DNA from 2 places in the Trichococcus sp. genome. Region 2 is predicted to be linked to the other one. Evidence: predicted binding sites of a transcription regulator. Region 2 holds the regulator's gene; the other holds the start of a gene.
What was found. The regulator HrcA, encoded in region 2, represses chaperone genes, less so after heat shock. The targets are predictions, from matches to a motif close to TTAGCACTCNNNNNNNNNGAGTGCTAA.

Region 1 (7,309 bases), on a different contig from region 2:
TGACCGAAGCGGGTGTTCGCGGCATCATGAACTTTACCCCGATCCGTCTTTCCGTTCCGGAAAATGTCCGCGTTCAGAATGTGGATTTGACGAATGAATTGCAGACGTTGATCTATTTCTTGGACAATGATATCGGCTGAGCAAAGTCGGCAGCCGAGTGGAAGAAAACGTAAAAAAGAAGGATGAGGGGACCTCAATCCTTCTTTTTTTTCAGGGCTGAACGAACCCGTTCAGCTTTTCTTAGTTTTTGTCGATGCTGTCCTTGATCTTCAGGTAGGCATTGAACATGCGCACGCCTTTCACGATATCACTTGTTGCGAACAGCACACTGATGATCGCCATGAATCCCCAGCCTGCAGTATTCACGGCATCGACTGCCAACGAGATGAAGAGGATTGCGAAAACGAATCGGATGATTACTTGAACTAATAGATTTTTTAAAGTCATGATATTCCTTTCTTTTTCCTAAATAGCGGGCAACGCGTGTCTTACGAAATGAGTTGGGACAGAATCGGCAAAGCGGATACGGCATTCATCAACGCATGCGCAATCATCGGAGCCGCTATGTTTCTTGTCCTGTAATAAAGGTAAGAGAACCATAGCCCCAGAGAGCCGTAAACCAAATAGTGCCCATCATTATGCGCAATCGCAAAAATCAAAGCGCTGATGGTGGCTGCGCCGACCATCCCGATTGCGTCAACCAGATGCGTGACAATCGCTTTTCGGAATACAAATTCCTCCATCACAGGTGCAAAGATGATAATGTTAAAAATAAAGAACGGGTAGCGGTTTGTCAAGTCCAGCAATACTTCGGTATTTTCGGAAACGACTGGCATTTTGAACAAAAGATACTCCACATTCATTGCAACGATCTGGATCAGGACTGCTCCCACGAAACCGAAGACTCCGGTCGTGAGCGTTCTTCCGATTGAGGCAGTCGGTTGATTCGTAAGACTATTTTGTGGGGTCCATTTTTTTCTGCTATTCCATGCTACCATAAGCACCGTTCCCAGGAAAGCGAAGAATAACGAGAGATTCATGGCAGCTGTGATACGATCTGGCTCCGGAATGAAAAAAAGCATGAAGACCGGCAGCAGTTGGGAAGCGAGATAGATGAGGATGATCTGTATGGCTAACGTTAACCTGGAACGAATTTTTTTATTCATATAGTAATAGTACCTTTCTGATAAAACTGACGTTGTTGCGCTTGATAAACAGTATAGCATAATAGCGCAAAAAAATAGAATCGGAAAAAATCGGCTTCCCTCTTGCAAAATAATTGGAGATTGATTAATATAGAAATGTAACTTAGCACTCCAACTCGACGAGTGCTAAAATGAACTTAATTTTGGAGGGATCATCTTGTTAAAACCATTAGGAAACCGTGTTATTGTAGAAGTTGCCAAAGAAGAGGAAAAATCTATAGGCGGCATCGTTTTACCGTCATCCGCTAAAGAAAAATCCCAAACAGGTACCGTTATTGCTGTGGGCGCAGGTCGCGTTACAGACAACGGCGTAACAATCGAAATGACCGTCAAGGCGGGAAATACTGTCCTTTTCGAAAAATATGCTGGCACAGAAGTTAAATATGCAGGCACAGAATACTTAGTGATCAAAGAAAGCGACATCGTAGCAATCCTGGACTAAAAATATAATTCATGAGGTGAATCGATAAAATGGCAAAAGACATTAAATTTTCAGAAGATGCAAGAGCAGCAATGCTTCGTGGTGTGGATATCTTAGCAGATACCGTAAAAGTGACTTTAGGACCTAAAGGCCGCAACGTTGTTTTAGAAAAAGCGTACGGTTCTCCATTGATCACGAATGATGGCGTGACGATCGCCAAAGAAATCGAATTGGAAGACCGCTTCGAAAATATGGGAGCGAAACTGGTTTCTGAAGTTGCTTCCAAAACAAATGATATTGCCGGTGATGGTACTACTACTGCCACTGTTCTGACACAAGCAATCGTTCGCGAAGGGCTGAAGAACGTTACTGCAGGAGCAAATCCTGTAGGAATCCGTCGCGGCATTGAGTTGGCGACACAAGCAGCTGTAAAAGGTTTAGCGGAAATTTCCCAAACCGTTAATTCGAAAGAATCAATCGCACAGGTCGCTGCTGTATCGTCTGGATCGAAAGAAATCGGCGAATTGATTGCGGAAGCGATGGAGAAAGTCGGCAACGACGGCGTGATCACGATCGAAGAATCAAAAGGGATCGAAACCGAGTTGGATGTTGTTGAAGGGATGCAATTCGACCGTGGTTATCTGTCGCAATACATGGTTACCAACAACGATAAAATGGAAGCTGAATTAGAAGCACCTTATATCCTGATCACAGATCGCAAATTGTCCAACATCCAAGACATCTTGCCTTTATTGGAACAGATCCTGCAACAAGGACGCCCATTGTTGATTGTTGCTGATGATGTTGACGGCGAAGCGTTGCCTACATTAGTATTGAACAAATTGCGCGGAACATTCAATGTAGCGGCAGTCAAAGCACCTGGTTTCGGTGACCGCCGTAAAGAAATGCTGCAGGACATCGCAATCCTGACAGGCGGTACAGTCATTGCTGAGGACTTAGGCTTGGAATTGAAGGATACTACCGTAGAACATTTGGGTCGCGCAGGTAAAGTTGTCGTAACCAAAGATTCCACAACCATCGTTGAAGGAGCCGGCGAAAAAGAAGCCATCGAACAACGTGTAGCGATCATCCGTGCCCAATCAGCCGAAACAACTTCAGAGTTCGATCGCGAGAAATTGCAGGAACGTCTTGCGAAATTATCCGGAGGCGTCGGCGTCATCAAAGTCGGAGCTGCTACTGAAACTGAATTGAAAGAACGCAAACTGCGTATCGAAGATGCTTTAAACGCAACCCGCGCCGCTGTTGAAGAAGGTATCGTATCCGGTGGTGGAACAGCTTTGATCAACGTTCAAAAACGCGTTGAAGCGTTGGAACTGATCGGCGACGAAGCGACAGGTGCTCGCATCGTAGCACGTTCATTGGAAGAGCCAGTGAGACAAATCGCTGAAAATGCTGGTAAAGAAGGTTCCGTTGTAGCCGATAAAATCAAAGGACTTGAAGTTGGTATGGGTTATAACGCCGCAACCGATGAATGGGTAAATATGATCGAAGCAGGAATTGTTGATCCTACTAAAGTGACACGTTCCGCTTTGCAAAATGCAGCCAGCGTTGCTGCCCTGATCCTATCGACAGAAGCGATCGTAGCCGACCGCCCAGCCCCAGCAACACCCCCAGCCATGGACCCAGGAATGGGCATGATGTAATAAAGGATACGATGAATCCCACTCTAGAAATCGAGCACTAAGAGGAAAACACCACCCCGACCCGGTTTTGGTCGGGGTGGTGTTTTCAGCTTAGGCGGAGATTTCTGGGATTCAGAGTTCAACTACACTGTGTGATGAATCCCACTCTAGAAATCGAGCACTGAACTCTACAAGCAGAAGGACCGAATGGCCAGAAATAGTTATCCGATCCTTTTTTTCTGCTTATTTTGTTGCAAATAACACAGTTTTAGTGACGAAGTTGATTCCTGATGAATTTTTCCATATAATTAATATGCCCTATGGGGGCATATTCTATATAAAAAAGAGGTGCGAGCTTTGTCTCATTCACAGGAACACAGGACAGACAGTTTGGTTAAACGTTTGAATCGGATTGAAGGACAAGTGGCGGGAATCAAAAAAATGATCCTCGAGGAGAAAGAGTATGCAGACATTATCATCCAGTTGAATTCGACCAGATCCGCCATCCAGAAAGTCAGTCATATCCTTCTGGAAGCCCAAACAGAGCACGCGCTGATGCATGTTAGTGAAGGTGCCGATTTGGATGATGAAATGAAGAAACTGCAAAAAGTGATTGCGCAATACAATAAGATGAACTAGGTGATAATATGGAAGAAAGCACTGGAAAGAGAATTCTTAATTTGGCAATCCCTGCAACAATCGAAAATCTGCTGCAGACGTTGGTAGGCTTCGTCGATACACTGCTGATAGCAAAGATAGGACTTATGGCTGTAACGGCAGTCGGCGTTGCCAATACGATCCTGAATGTTTATTTGGCGATATTCATAGCATTAGGTGTGGGAACTTCTTCCCTGATATCCCAGAAATTAGGGGCGAAGGATAGGGGAGGGGCTGTCCGAATTGCGGAACAGTCCACATTTTCGGCAGTGATCATCGGCTTGCTTTTTGGCTTGCTGACGCTTGCTTTTGGGAAGCCGCTTTTGGGGCTGATGGGTGCCGATGACCAAGTGATGGCTTATTCCACTGCATTTTTCTACATTGTGGGTGGCAATTCAGTCTTTTTAGCGGTCATGACCATTTTCGGAAGCATCCTGCGGGCATCCGGAAATACAAAGTCCCCGATGCAGGTCAGCGTAATCGTAAATGTATTGAATGTAGGCTTGGACTATATTCTTATTTTTGGTATCGGACCGATTCCAGCGCTTGGCGTTGTAGGGACTGCGATAGGCACAACAGTCGCAAGATTGTTGGGCTGCCTGCTGTTGTACAAACAGATAAGGAAGTCCTCGGTTTCATTCGAACTGAAATCCATTTTTGTAAAAAGTGATTATGCGCCATTGGTGAAGCTTTCTATTCCGGCAGCACTCGAAAGATTGGTCATGCGGGTGGGGCAAGTAGTCTATTTTGGATTGATCGTTGCGATCGGCGCAAAAACTTTTGCGGCACACTCCATTGCAGGAAATATCGAGAGCTTTGTGTATATGCCGGCGTACGGATTGGCCACCGCTGCCACCACCCTCGTAGGCAACAGTACAGGCGCATTGGATTTCAAGGAGGCAAAACGTGTCGCCGTCCTCTCGGCAGCATTTGGCGTGCTGGTCATGAGTTTCTTGGGGATCATTCTGTTTGTGGGCTCCCCTTATTTTGCCGAACTGTTCACCTCGGACGCTGAAGCAATCAGTCAAATCGTGACCGCCCTGAGAATTGATGCCTTCAACCAACCGGGACTTGCGATCAGCCTGATTACGACAGGTTCTTTGCAAGGGATGGGCGATACCAAATCGCCTTTGTACAGTACCGCTATTGGGATGTGGGGGGTGCGCATAATCGGTGTGATCTTTTTGGGGAAAATGTTGGGATGGGGGATTGCCGGCGTTTGGATCTCGATTGGAATCGATCTTTACATACGTTCGCTATTTTTGATTTACAGGTTCAGGAAAAATATTTCCGAGCAAAGCCGTTTGGCCCGTTAATTTATAACACTGAGAGCTTGAAAGCATCAGATTCATCCATAAAAAATCAAATGCAGACCCTGTTTCTAACAAAAATGAGGTCTGTATTTATTTTTTTATAGAAAAGGACGTTAAAGTATCCAATTTATTTATGAAAGCAGATCCAAAGAATAGTAGCTCATCCCCATCTGAATGCCTTTGAATGAAAGTTAATGTTTTTGGAGGAAAATGATTGATTTATTTACACGAAGGTGGTATATTTTTGTACGAGAGGTGATGGAAAGTGCTTACAGAAGAGCGGCATAAAATCATTCTAGACACTTTAGCCAAAGACAATATCGTAAAACTTCAGGACCTTGTCGATCAGACGGGCAGTTCTGAATCAACGATCAGACGCGATTTGAGCACTCTTGAAGAAGCAGGTTTCCTGATCCGTGTCCATGGTGGAGCAAAGAGGAACTACAGTGTTTCAGCAGAAGACAGGATGGAAGATAAAACATCCAAAAACGTTCAGGACAAACAACGGATTGCTGAAAAAGCAGCGCAATTAGTGAGCGATCAAGACATCATTTTTTTGGATGCCGGATCCACTACCTATGAGATGATTCCTTTCCTGAAAGGCAAGAGCATCCTGGTCGTCACAAACGGTGTCCCGCATGCCAGTTTGTTGTCGGATATGCAACTCGAGACGATCCTTATCGGCGGCAAAATCAAGATGGAGACAAAAGCAGTCATCGGACCGGTCAGCCAAATGCAAATGAGGAATTACCGTTTCAGCAAAGCTTTTCTTGGCATCAACGGCATCGATAAGCAATACGGTTTCACGACGCCCGACACCGAAGAAGCTACCATCAAAAGGATTGCTATCGAAAATGCAGCGCAAAGTTATGTTGTTGCGGATGCTTCGAAATTCAAACAAGTCAGTTTCGTGAAAGTCTGCGATATCGAAGATTGCGGCATCATCAGCTACAATGTCCCTTCAGAAATCAAACGTAACCTGAAAGACAGTACAACTATTTGGGAGGCTGAATAATGATATACACAGTAACATTAAATCCATCCATCGATTACATCGTCCATTTGCCGAGTGTCAATTTGGGTGAGGTAAATCGCATCCAAGAAGATTTCAAATTGCCTGGAGGCAAAGGGATCAACGTTTCTCGGATCCTCAACCAATTGGATGTTGAAAATACCGCGTTAGGGTTTTTGGGCGGATTCACAGGCAAATACATCGAGGACTGGTTGGTAGCGGAAAAGAGCAACATCCACTTTACCCATGTCGAAGAAGCGACCCGCATTAATGTCAAAATCAAATCAGGAGTCGAAACGGAATTGAACGGTCAAGGCCCTCATATTGAAGCGGCCGTTGCAGAAGAATTCCTGAAGCAATTCGATGAACTGATACCGGGTGAAGACATCGTAGTCCTGGCCGGGAGCAAACCAGCCAGTTTGCCGGAAGATTACTATCAAACAATCATCCAAAGGCTGACGGAGAAAAATGTGACGTTCGTCATTGATACAACCGGAGCGGAACTGAAAAATGCTTTGCCTTACCACCCGCTTTTAGTGAAACCGAATCACCATGAATTGGCCGAATTGTTCGATACTGCATTCGAAACGGATGAGGATATCCTCCCATACGGTAAAAAATTACTTGAATCGGGAGCGCAATTTGCGATCATTTCCATGGCTGCAAAAGGGGCTATCCTGTTCACTCCGGAAGGTGTCTATCATGGAACGGTACCTAAGGGAAACCTACGGAATTCAGTCGGTTCCGGGGATTCGATGATTGCCGGTTTTGTTGGCACGTACACGAAAACACAGGATCCATTGGAAGCATTCAAAGTCAGTATCGCTTGCGGAAGCGCAACCGCTTTTGCAGATGATTTAGCCAACCGTGAAGAAATCGACGCTCTGGTCAAACAAGTCACTATCAGTCAGCTTTAGGAAGGAGAACTTATTAATATGAAAATCAATGATATCTTACTAAAAGAATTGATGATTATGGATCTGCAAGGAACAACCAAAGAGGGCGTCATCGATGAAATGATCGCAAGTCTTTCCGCTAATGGCATCATCAATGATGCT
Region 2 (7,309 bases):
CCAGTGTTGATGATGTAGCATTCGACACCTTCATGCGCCAGCAGTTCTTTAAAGCCGGCATAATCCTCAACCAATGGATAGACCCGGAACGGATTTGCGAATGGTTCGATGACCAAACTATCGGTCGACTCGCCTTTTTTCAGCGTTTCCGCAGTCGAGCGTTTCGTTGCCAGTGTCGTTCCGAAGGTTGCCCCCAAGACCGCTTCGTCTACCTTGACCAAAGGCGGCAACGCATCATCCTTCATAATCCAGTAGACAGCATTGATCGGCTCTTCGAATTTATCCACGCGGTTCGGAGTGGAATAACGTGATTTGACCGTACGTCCGTTGCCATTCCGGATATCTTCGGTCACAAGTACAATTTTCCCGTCGGTATCCTTCGTCACGCCCACGTTCTGGACAGTCACAAAATAATTCTGTTCGGGGTGATCGGCTGGATAATCCTGGGTCTTATCAAAATAAGAAGGTTCCAAGGCAATAGAGGAACCATCCGTCAAATCGATCAGGAAGGCATCGTCATGCAGCACTTTGATTTCGTATTTATCATCATGCTTCGAATGGGTCAGAGTAGATTTTCCTGATCCTGAAAGTCCAAAGAAAGAAGCGACATATGAACCGCCGTCATGCAGGCGGAAGTGTTTTTGGCCGCCGTGGCAAGCAACGAAGCCATTCCGGTGGCCGGTACCCCAAGCAAGCGTCAATGTGCCTTTTTTGAATTCCCCGAAATATTGCATTCCCAGAATGCAAGCAACATTTTTATCAGGCTCGAAGATAGCCACTCCGAGCGGATAATCAGGATGGCGCCAGTCGGGATCTGTGTAGATGTAGATATCGCCCTCGTTGTATACTTTCGAATGTTTATACATTTCTTGGTATTCCGGGCTGTTCCACTGAAAGTTCAACAACCAGGAGTAGAGATTGTTTTCGTTCCCTTCTGGGAAAGCAATGTGTGCCTTGATTATGAAATCCTTGTCAAGGCCTACATACCCCGTCGTTTTATAATAATGGCGCAGTCTGTTTTTATAGATGACATCCATGATGATGGCTTCAAGGATTTCGTCTTCCTCTTTATTCTCTCCGATGATACGTTTGGCGCGGGCAGTGCGCCCTACGATTTTACCACCATTTTCGACAAGCACTTTGGCATCATCAGGCAATCCCAATTCCTTTGTGTGGAGCACAGGCAGGTCGGTAACGACGACGCCTGCAGCGTTCAGAGCGAGTTGATAGGCTTCCGTCATATCCAAGACTTCCTGCATGTTTTTGCCATAAAAAGCTGTTTCGACCGTTGTCCTGAATTTCGTAAGTAAAGGGTTGGACTTCTTTAATTCGGATCTATTGAACGATTCTATAGTAGCCATTTACGTCACCTCTTTTATTTGATACCTCCATTATAATCCTATTTACCCAAAATGTAACCCCTTACATCCTTAGATTTGCGAATATTTACTCTTTTTCTATAAAAAAAGTGTTGATTGCCTTCATATTAGTTACAAAAACTCTAACAGAATAGCATAGGGACAAAAAAAGAACCGGTGCTAGGTTGTTTCTACCGCACCGGTTCTTTCTGCTTATTTATTTTTTAGTTTTGAAGGCGTCCTTTACTTTATCAAAAAAATTGGCTTCGTCTTCCACCAGTGTATCACCACCTGCTGCGGCGAAAGCGCGGATTGCCTCTCTTTGCTTCTCGTTAAGGTTCTTCGGTGTGACGACCGTCACTTTGACGTGCTGATCACCATTTCCGGTTCCTCGCAAGCGTGGCGCCCCTTTGCCTTTGAGGCGGAAATTGGTACCCGTCTGTGTTCCGGCAGGAATCTTCAATTTGACTTTTCCGTGTACTGTAGGCACTTCTATTTCGTCACCCAAAGCGGCTTGGGCGAAACTGATAGGAAGCGTATAATGGATTTCTGTCCCTTCGCGATCGAAAATATCGCTCGGTTCCACTTGGAAAACGACATACAGATCGCCATATGGGCCGCCGTTGCTGCCGACTTCCCCTTGACCGTTCAAGCGCATCTGTTGTCCATCATCAACGCCAGGCGGGATCGTGACAGCCACAGAGTGATCGGTTTCGACATGCCCTTTTCCGTAGCATGTAGTACATTTATCCGTGATTTCTTTGCCGGTTCCACCGCAGACATCACAGACTGCTTGTGTCATGACGCGACCGAAAGGCGTATTCCTCTCGACACCAACTGCTCCTGAGCCATGACATTTCGAACATGTCTTCGGCTGTGTACCGGGTTTTGCACCGGAACCACTGCAGGTTTTGCATTCTTCATCACGTTTGTAACGGATGGTTTCTTTTTTTCCGAAAATCGCTTCTTCAAATGTAAGATGGATACGGTATTGCAAATCTGATCCTTGTCGGGGGGCATTTGGATTTCTTCCACGCCCGCCTCCGCCTCCGAAAAAGGAATCAAAGATGTCTTCGAAACCGCCTGAGAAGCCGCCGAAACCGCCGCCACCATAACCGCCGCCTGCGCCAAAGTTGGGATCGGTGCTGGCGTGGCCGTACTGGTCATAGGCCGCGCGTTTGTTGCCGTCGCTCAAGACTTCGTATGCTTCAGCAAGCTCCTTGAATTTATCTTCTGCGCCCGCTTCTTTATTGATATCCGGGTGAAACTTCTTGGAAAGTTTCCGGTAAGCTTTTTTTATCTCATCGTCTGTGGCATCCTTCGCCACACCCAAGACATCGTAATAATCTCTTTTCGCCATTGTTTCGCCTCCATTGATTGGCTTCATCTGAACATTTTAGCTCTATACAGTGAGAGAAGCCAATGCAGTTAAGCGTTGGCTTCCTCCCGTCAGAGTTGACTATTTGTCGTCTACTTCTTCAAAATCGGCATCAACGACACCGTCGTCAGTTGCTGTATCATGCGCGCCTTCCTGTTGTTGCGCTTGTGCAGCTTGCTCATAAAGTTTGACAGTCAGATTTTGGACAAGCTCATTCAAAGCGTCACGCTTCGTTTTCATTTGTTCCAGATCATTTGCTTCGACTGCTGCTTTCAGTTCGTCTCTCGCTTCTTCAGCTTTTTTCACTTCGTCAGCATCAACTTTTCCGTCAAGCTCTTTCAATGTTTTGTCTGTCTGGAAGATCAATTGATCCACTTCATTGCGCAATTCAACTTCTTCTTTGCGCAGTTTGTCTGCTTCAGCGTTCGCTTCCGCATCTTTCACCATTTTTTCGATTTCTTCGTCAGTCAGACCGGAAGAAGACTTGATGGTGATGGTTTGTTCTTTTTGCGTACCCAAGTCTTTAGCGCGAACATTGACGATACCATTTTTGTCGATATCGAATGACACTTCGATTTGAGGAACGCCGCGAGGTGCTGCCGGAATGTCCGTCAATTGGAAACGACCCAATGTTTTGTTGTCGGCCGCCATCGGACGCTCTCCTTGGAGAACATGCACATCAACAGCTGGCTGATTGTCAGCTGCAGTCGAGAAGACTTGTGACTTGCTAGTCGGGATTGTTGTATTGCGGTCGATCAATTTTGTGAACACACCACCCATTGTTTCGATACCCAATGACAAAGGTGTAACGTCCAATAGTACGATATCTTTTACGTCACCGGAGATGACTCCACCTTGGATGGCAGCACCCATTGCGACAACTTCATCCGGGTTAACGGATTTGTTCGGCTCTTTGCCTGCTTCTTTACGGACTGCTTCGATGACTGCAGGGATACGTGTTGAGCCACCGACCAGAATGATTTCATCGATTTCGGAAGTGGATAAACCAGCATCCTTCAATGCTTGGCGCACAGGACCTTTTGTACGTTCAACCAAGTCATATGTGATTTCGTCGAATTTCGCACGAGTAAGCGTCAATTCCAAGTGCAACGGACCAGCATCACCAGCTGTGATGAACGGCAGGCTGATTTGGGTTGAAGTCACGCCTGACAGATCTTTTTTGGCTTTTTCAGCAGCGTCTTTCAGACGTTGTTTCGCCATTTTGTCGTTTGCAAGGTCGATTCCGTTTTCTTTCTTGAATTCCGCAACCAAGTAGTCGATGATTTTGTTGTCGAAGTCATCCCCACCTAATTTGTTGTCGCCGGCTGTACTTAATACATCGAATACGCCATCGCCCAATTCAAGGATGGAAACGTCGAAAGTACCGCCACCCAAGTCGAATACAAGAATTTTTTCGTCTTTATCGGTTTTGTCCAAACCGTAAGCCAAAGCTGCGGCAGTCGGCTCGTTGACGATACGCTCCACTTCCAGACCGGCAATTCTTCCGGCATCTTTAGTCGCTTGACGCTGTGCATCGTTGAAGTAAGCAGGAACTGTGATTACGGCTTTATCAACTTTTTCGCCCAAGTAGTCTTCTGCATAGCCTTTCAGATATTGAAGGATCATTGCAGAAACTTCTTGCGGCGTGTAGCTTTTGCCTTCCACTTCCACTTTATAGCCCGCAACACCCATGTGACGTTTGATTGAGCTGATTGTGTTCGGGTTTGTCACTGCTTGGCGTTTTGCAACTTCGCCCACTTGGATTTCGCCATTTTTGAAGGAAACGACAGATGGTGTCGTGCGATTTCCCTCTGGATTTGGGATGATTTTAGCTTCTCCGCCTTCTAATACAGCGACTGCTGAGTTTGTAGTTCCTAAGTCAATACCAATAATTTTGCTCATGATGTTATTCCCCTCTATCTGAAATTTTTGTGTTTATCAATAAAATTATTCTGCTACGATAACCATTGCCGGTCTCAATACACGCTCTTTTAACGCATATCCTTTTTGCACTACCACAACGACTGTATCAGACGCTTGGCCTTCGGCAGCCGGCTGCGTTTGGATGGATTGATGGAAATTCGGATCGAAAGGCTGATCGATCGGATCGATGGCATAAATCCCCTCTTTCGCGAAAGCCTCCGTGAACAGGTTCATGACCATTTCCAAGCCTTTTTTCAGGTTCAAAGATTTTTCATCTTCCACTTCAATCGCTAATGCGCGCTCCAAACTGTCCATCACCGGCAATAATTCTTGCGCCAGTGACTGCGAACGGTATTTTGCCGCATCCTGTCTTTCTTTCGCGTTGCGTTTCTGGATATTGGCGAGTTCTGCCTGCAGACGCAACAACCGGTCTTCCGTTTCGGACAAGGTCGCTCTCAAGGTTTCAACCTCAGTTGCTTCCGTAGCCGCTTCTTGACCTTCAGCAACCGTTGTTTCGGCAGTTGTTTGTTCCAGGTCCACTAATTCTTCGTTATTGTCCACTTCAAAATCTCCTTTGTCGTGCTTATTTGTTTAGATCATTCAAGCTATCAGAAAGTTCATAGCGCATAAATTTCATGATGCTGATCATTTTTTTGTAAGGCATATTGGTAGGCCCCAACAATGCGATCAGGCCTTTACCGTTGCCGGCTGTGTCGTACGTAGCCGTAATCAGGCTGAAACTATGCAGAAGCTCATTGTTCAATTCTGTTCCGATCTTGACGCCGACGCCCTCGTTGGGGTTTGAAAAAAGTGCATGGATGTCGGGAGACCCGTTCAGCATGCTTAAAATGGCTTTGACTTTATTCTTGTCCATCCTTTCATCCAAATGGTTCAGAAGGTTCATGCTGCCGCCTACATGGAAGCGGTCATGCTCCAACTTCGCCACGATGTCGTTGAAGATCGCTGTGAAATCGATTTTCGCGTCGACGTACTTCCGGATGATCACCGGAATGTCCGTTTGCAGTTTGATGAATACCTCCTGCAGCGTGCGGCCGACCAGCTCCTGATTAAAGATGTTGACGATTTTTTCTATCTCAGCGGCTGAGAAGCCAGGCGAGACAGAAAAAATCTGGTTTTCCACATGTCCTTTATCAGTCACCAATATCGCCATCACATGTCCTTCATTGAGAGGAACCAGTCGGAAGCCCGTCAAGCGGCTGTCTTTTGTTTCAGGTCCAATCGCCAAAGCAGTATAATTCGTCAAGAAAGACAACATTTCAGCTGACTTTTCGACGACCTGCTGCACTTCCCGGTAAGGATTCTGAAACCCATGTTTGATCGTTTGTTTGACGTCTTCAGCGACTTCTTCGCTTTCTTTGCCTAAAAGTTGATCGACATAGTAACGGTAGCCTTGGATGGACGGTATCCTGCCTGATGAAGAATGCATCTTTTCCAGGAAGCCCAATTCCTCGATCCGCATCATTTCGTTACGGATCGTTGCAGAACTTAACGGTAACGAAGATTCCTTCAGGAGCGTCTTCGAACCGATCGGCTCCTCAAATTCGATGTAATGCCTGACGATTAAATCCAAAATTAGCAACTGTCTTTCTGTTAACAAGATTTTCACCTCACTTTAGCACTTGACCACAATGAGTGCTAACCATAAATAAATTTATCATGGGCAACAGGCTTTGTCAACGGAATACAATCATTTTTCGTAACATTATTGGCACCTCATGGCAATGAACCCATTCACACCAGGAACGAACGGAATACTTCATTACCGAGGAAAACACCTCTGGGGGTCAAACGGATTCTGTCGCCGTCGATCAGAATCAGGCCGTCCGCAACCAAGTCGGAAACGACGGAAGCATAATGGTCCAACAGCGGGGTTTTGAATTTATCAGCAAAATGTCTTTGGCTGACGCCGACCATCGTACGCAGACCCAGAATCATCTCTTCTTCCATCTGTTCCTGTTTCGACAATTGCTGCTGACGGATAATCGGCAGACTGTTCTCGCGCAATGGCGCCAAATACTGTTGGATCGGTCCATGATTATGGTAGCGGATCCCATCGATATAGCCGTGCGCACCTGCCCCGAAACCGAAATAGGACTCATTTTTCCAATAGGTGAGATTGTGTTGGGATTCATAACCCGGAATCGCAAAGTTGGAGATTTCGTATTGATTCCTGCCATTTTTTGACATCGTCTCGATGGCAAGGGCGTACATATCTGCCTCTGTGTCTTCCGAAGGCAACGGCAGTTTCCCCTGACGCATCAGGTTATAGAACACCGTTTTGTTTTCGAGAATCAAGGCATAAATAGAATAATGCGGCAAATCCAATTCCAAGGCTTTTTTCAGACTGTCTTCAAAATCGGCCATCGTTTGGTTCGGCAGGCGGAAGATCAGATCGATGGTCATATTTTCGAATCCGGCTCTGCGGGCATCAGCCACGGAAGTGTACACTTGCTCGGCTGTATGGATGCGGCCGATTTTTTTCAGGATGTCGTTATTGAAGGATTGGACCCCCATGCTCAAACGGTTGACTCCATAATCACGCATGATTTTCAGTTTTTCAAAGGAAACACTTTCCGGATTGGCTTCCATCGTGAACTCAGCGCCATTCGGCAAGGAATAGGTGCTGCGG

Region 1: groES (co-chaperone GroES) is a predicted target of HrcA. The motif match lies at 1,309-1,335, and genes of this name have one in related genera.

The regions. Positions count from the first base shown of each region.
Region 1 is NZ_JBSQPW010000029.1:13,288-20,596, reverse strand. Features, by position in the region: gene ACTCCX_RS09150 (redox-sensing transcriptional repressor Rex) at 1-140, shown strand, start outside; gene ACTCCX_RS09145 (DUF4305 domain-containing protein) at 241-447, opposite strand; gene ACTCCX_RS09140 (lysostaphin resistance A-like protein) at 489-1,166, opposite strand; gene groES (co-chaperone GroES) at 1,363-1,647, shown strand; gene groL (chaperonin GroEL) at 1,677-3,290, shown strand; gene ACTCCX_RS09125 (metal-sensitive transcriptional regulator) at 3,627-3,908, shown strand; gene ACTCCX_RS09120 (MATE family efflux transporter) at 3,917-5,242, shown strand; gene ACTCCX_RS09115 (DeoR/GlpR family DNA-binding transcription regulator) at 5,505-6,254, shown strand; gene pfkB (1-phosphofructokinase) at 6,254-7,168, shown strand; gene ACTCCX_RS09105 (PTS fructose transporter subunit IIABC) at 7,187-7,309, shown strand, end outside.
Region 2 is NZ_JBSQPW010000006.1:433-7,741, forward strand. Features, by position in the region: gene ACTCCX_RS02400 (phosphoenolpyruvate carboxykinase (ATP)) at 1-1,361, opposite strand, end outside; gene dnaJ (molecular chaperone DnaJ) at 1,576-2,718, opposite strand; gene dnaK (molecular chaperone DnaK) at 2,818-4,638, opposite strand; gene grpE (nucleotide exchange factor GrpE) at 4,684-5,220, opposite strand; gene hrcA (heat-inducible transcriptional repressor HrcA) at 5,243-6,277, opposite strand; gene hemW (radical SAM family heme chaperone HemW) at 6,412-7,309, opposite strand, start outside.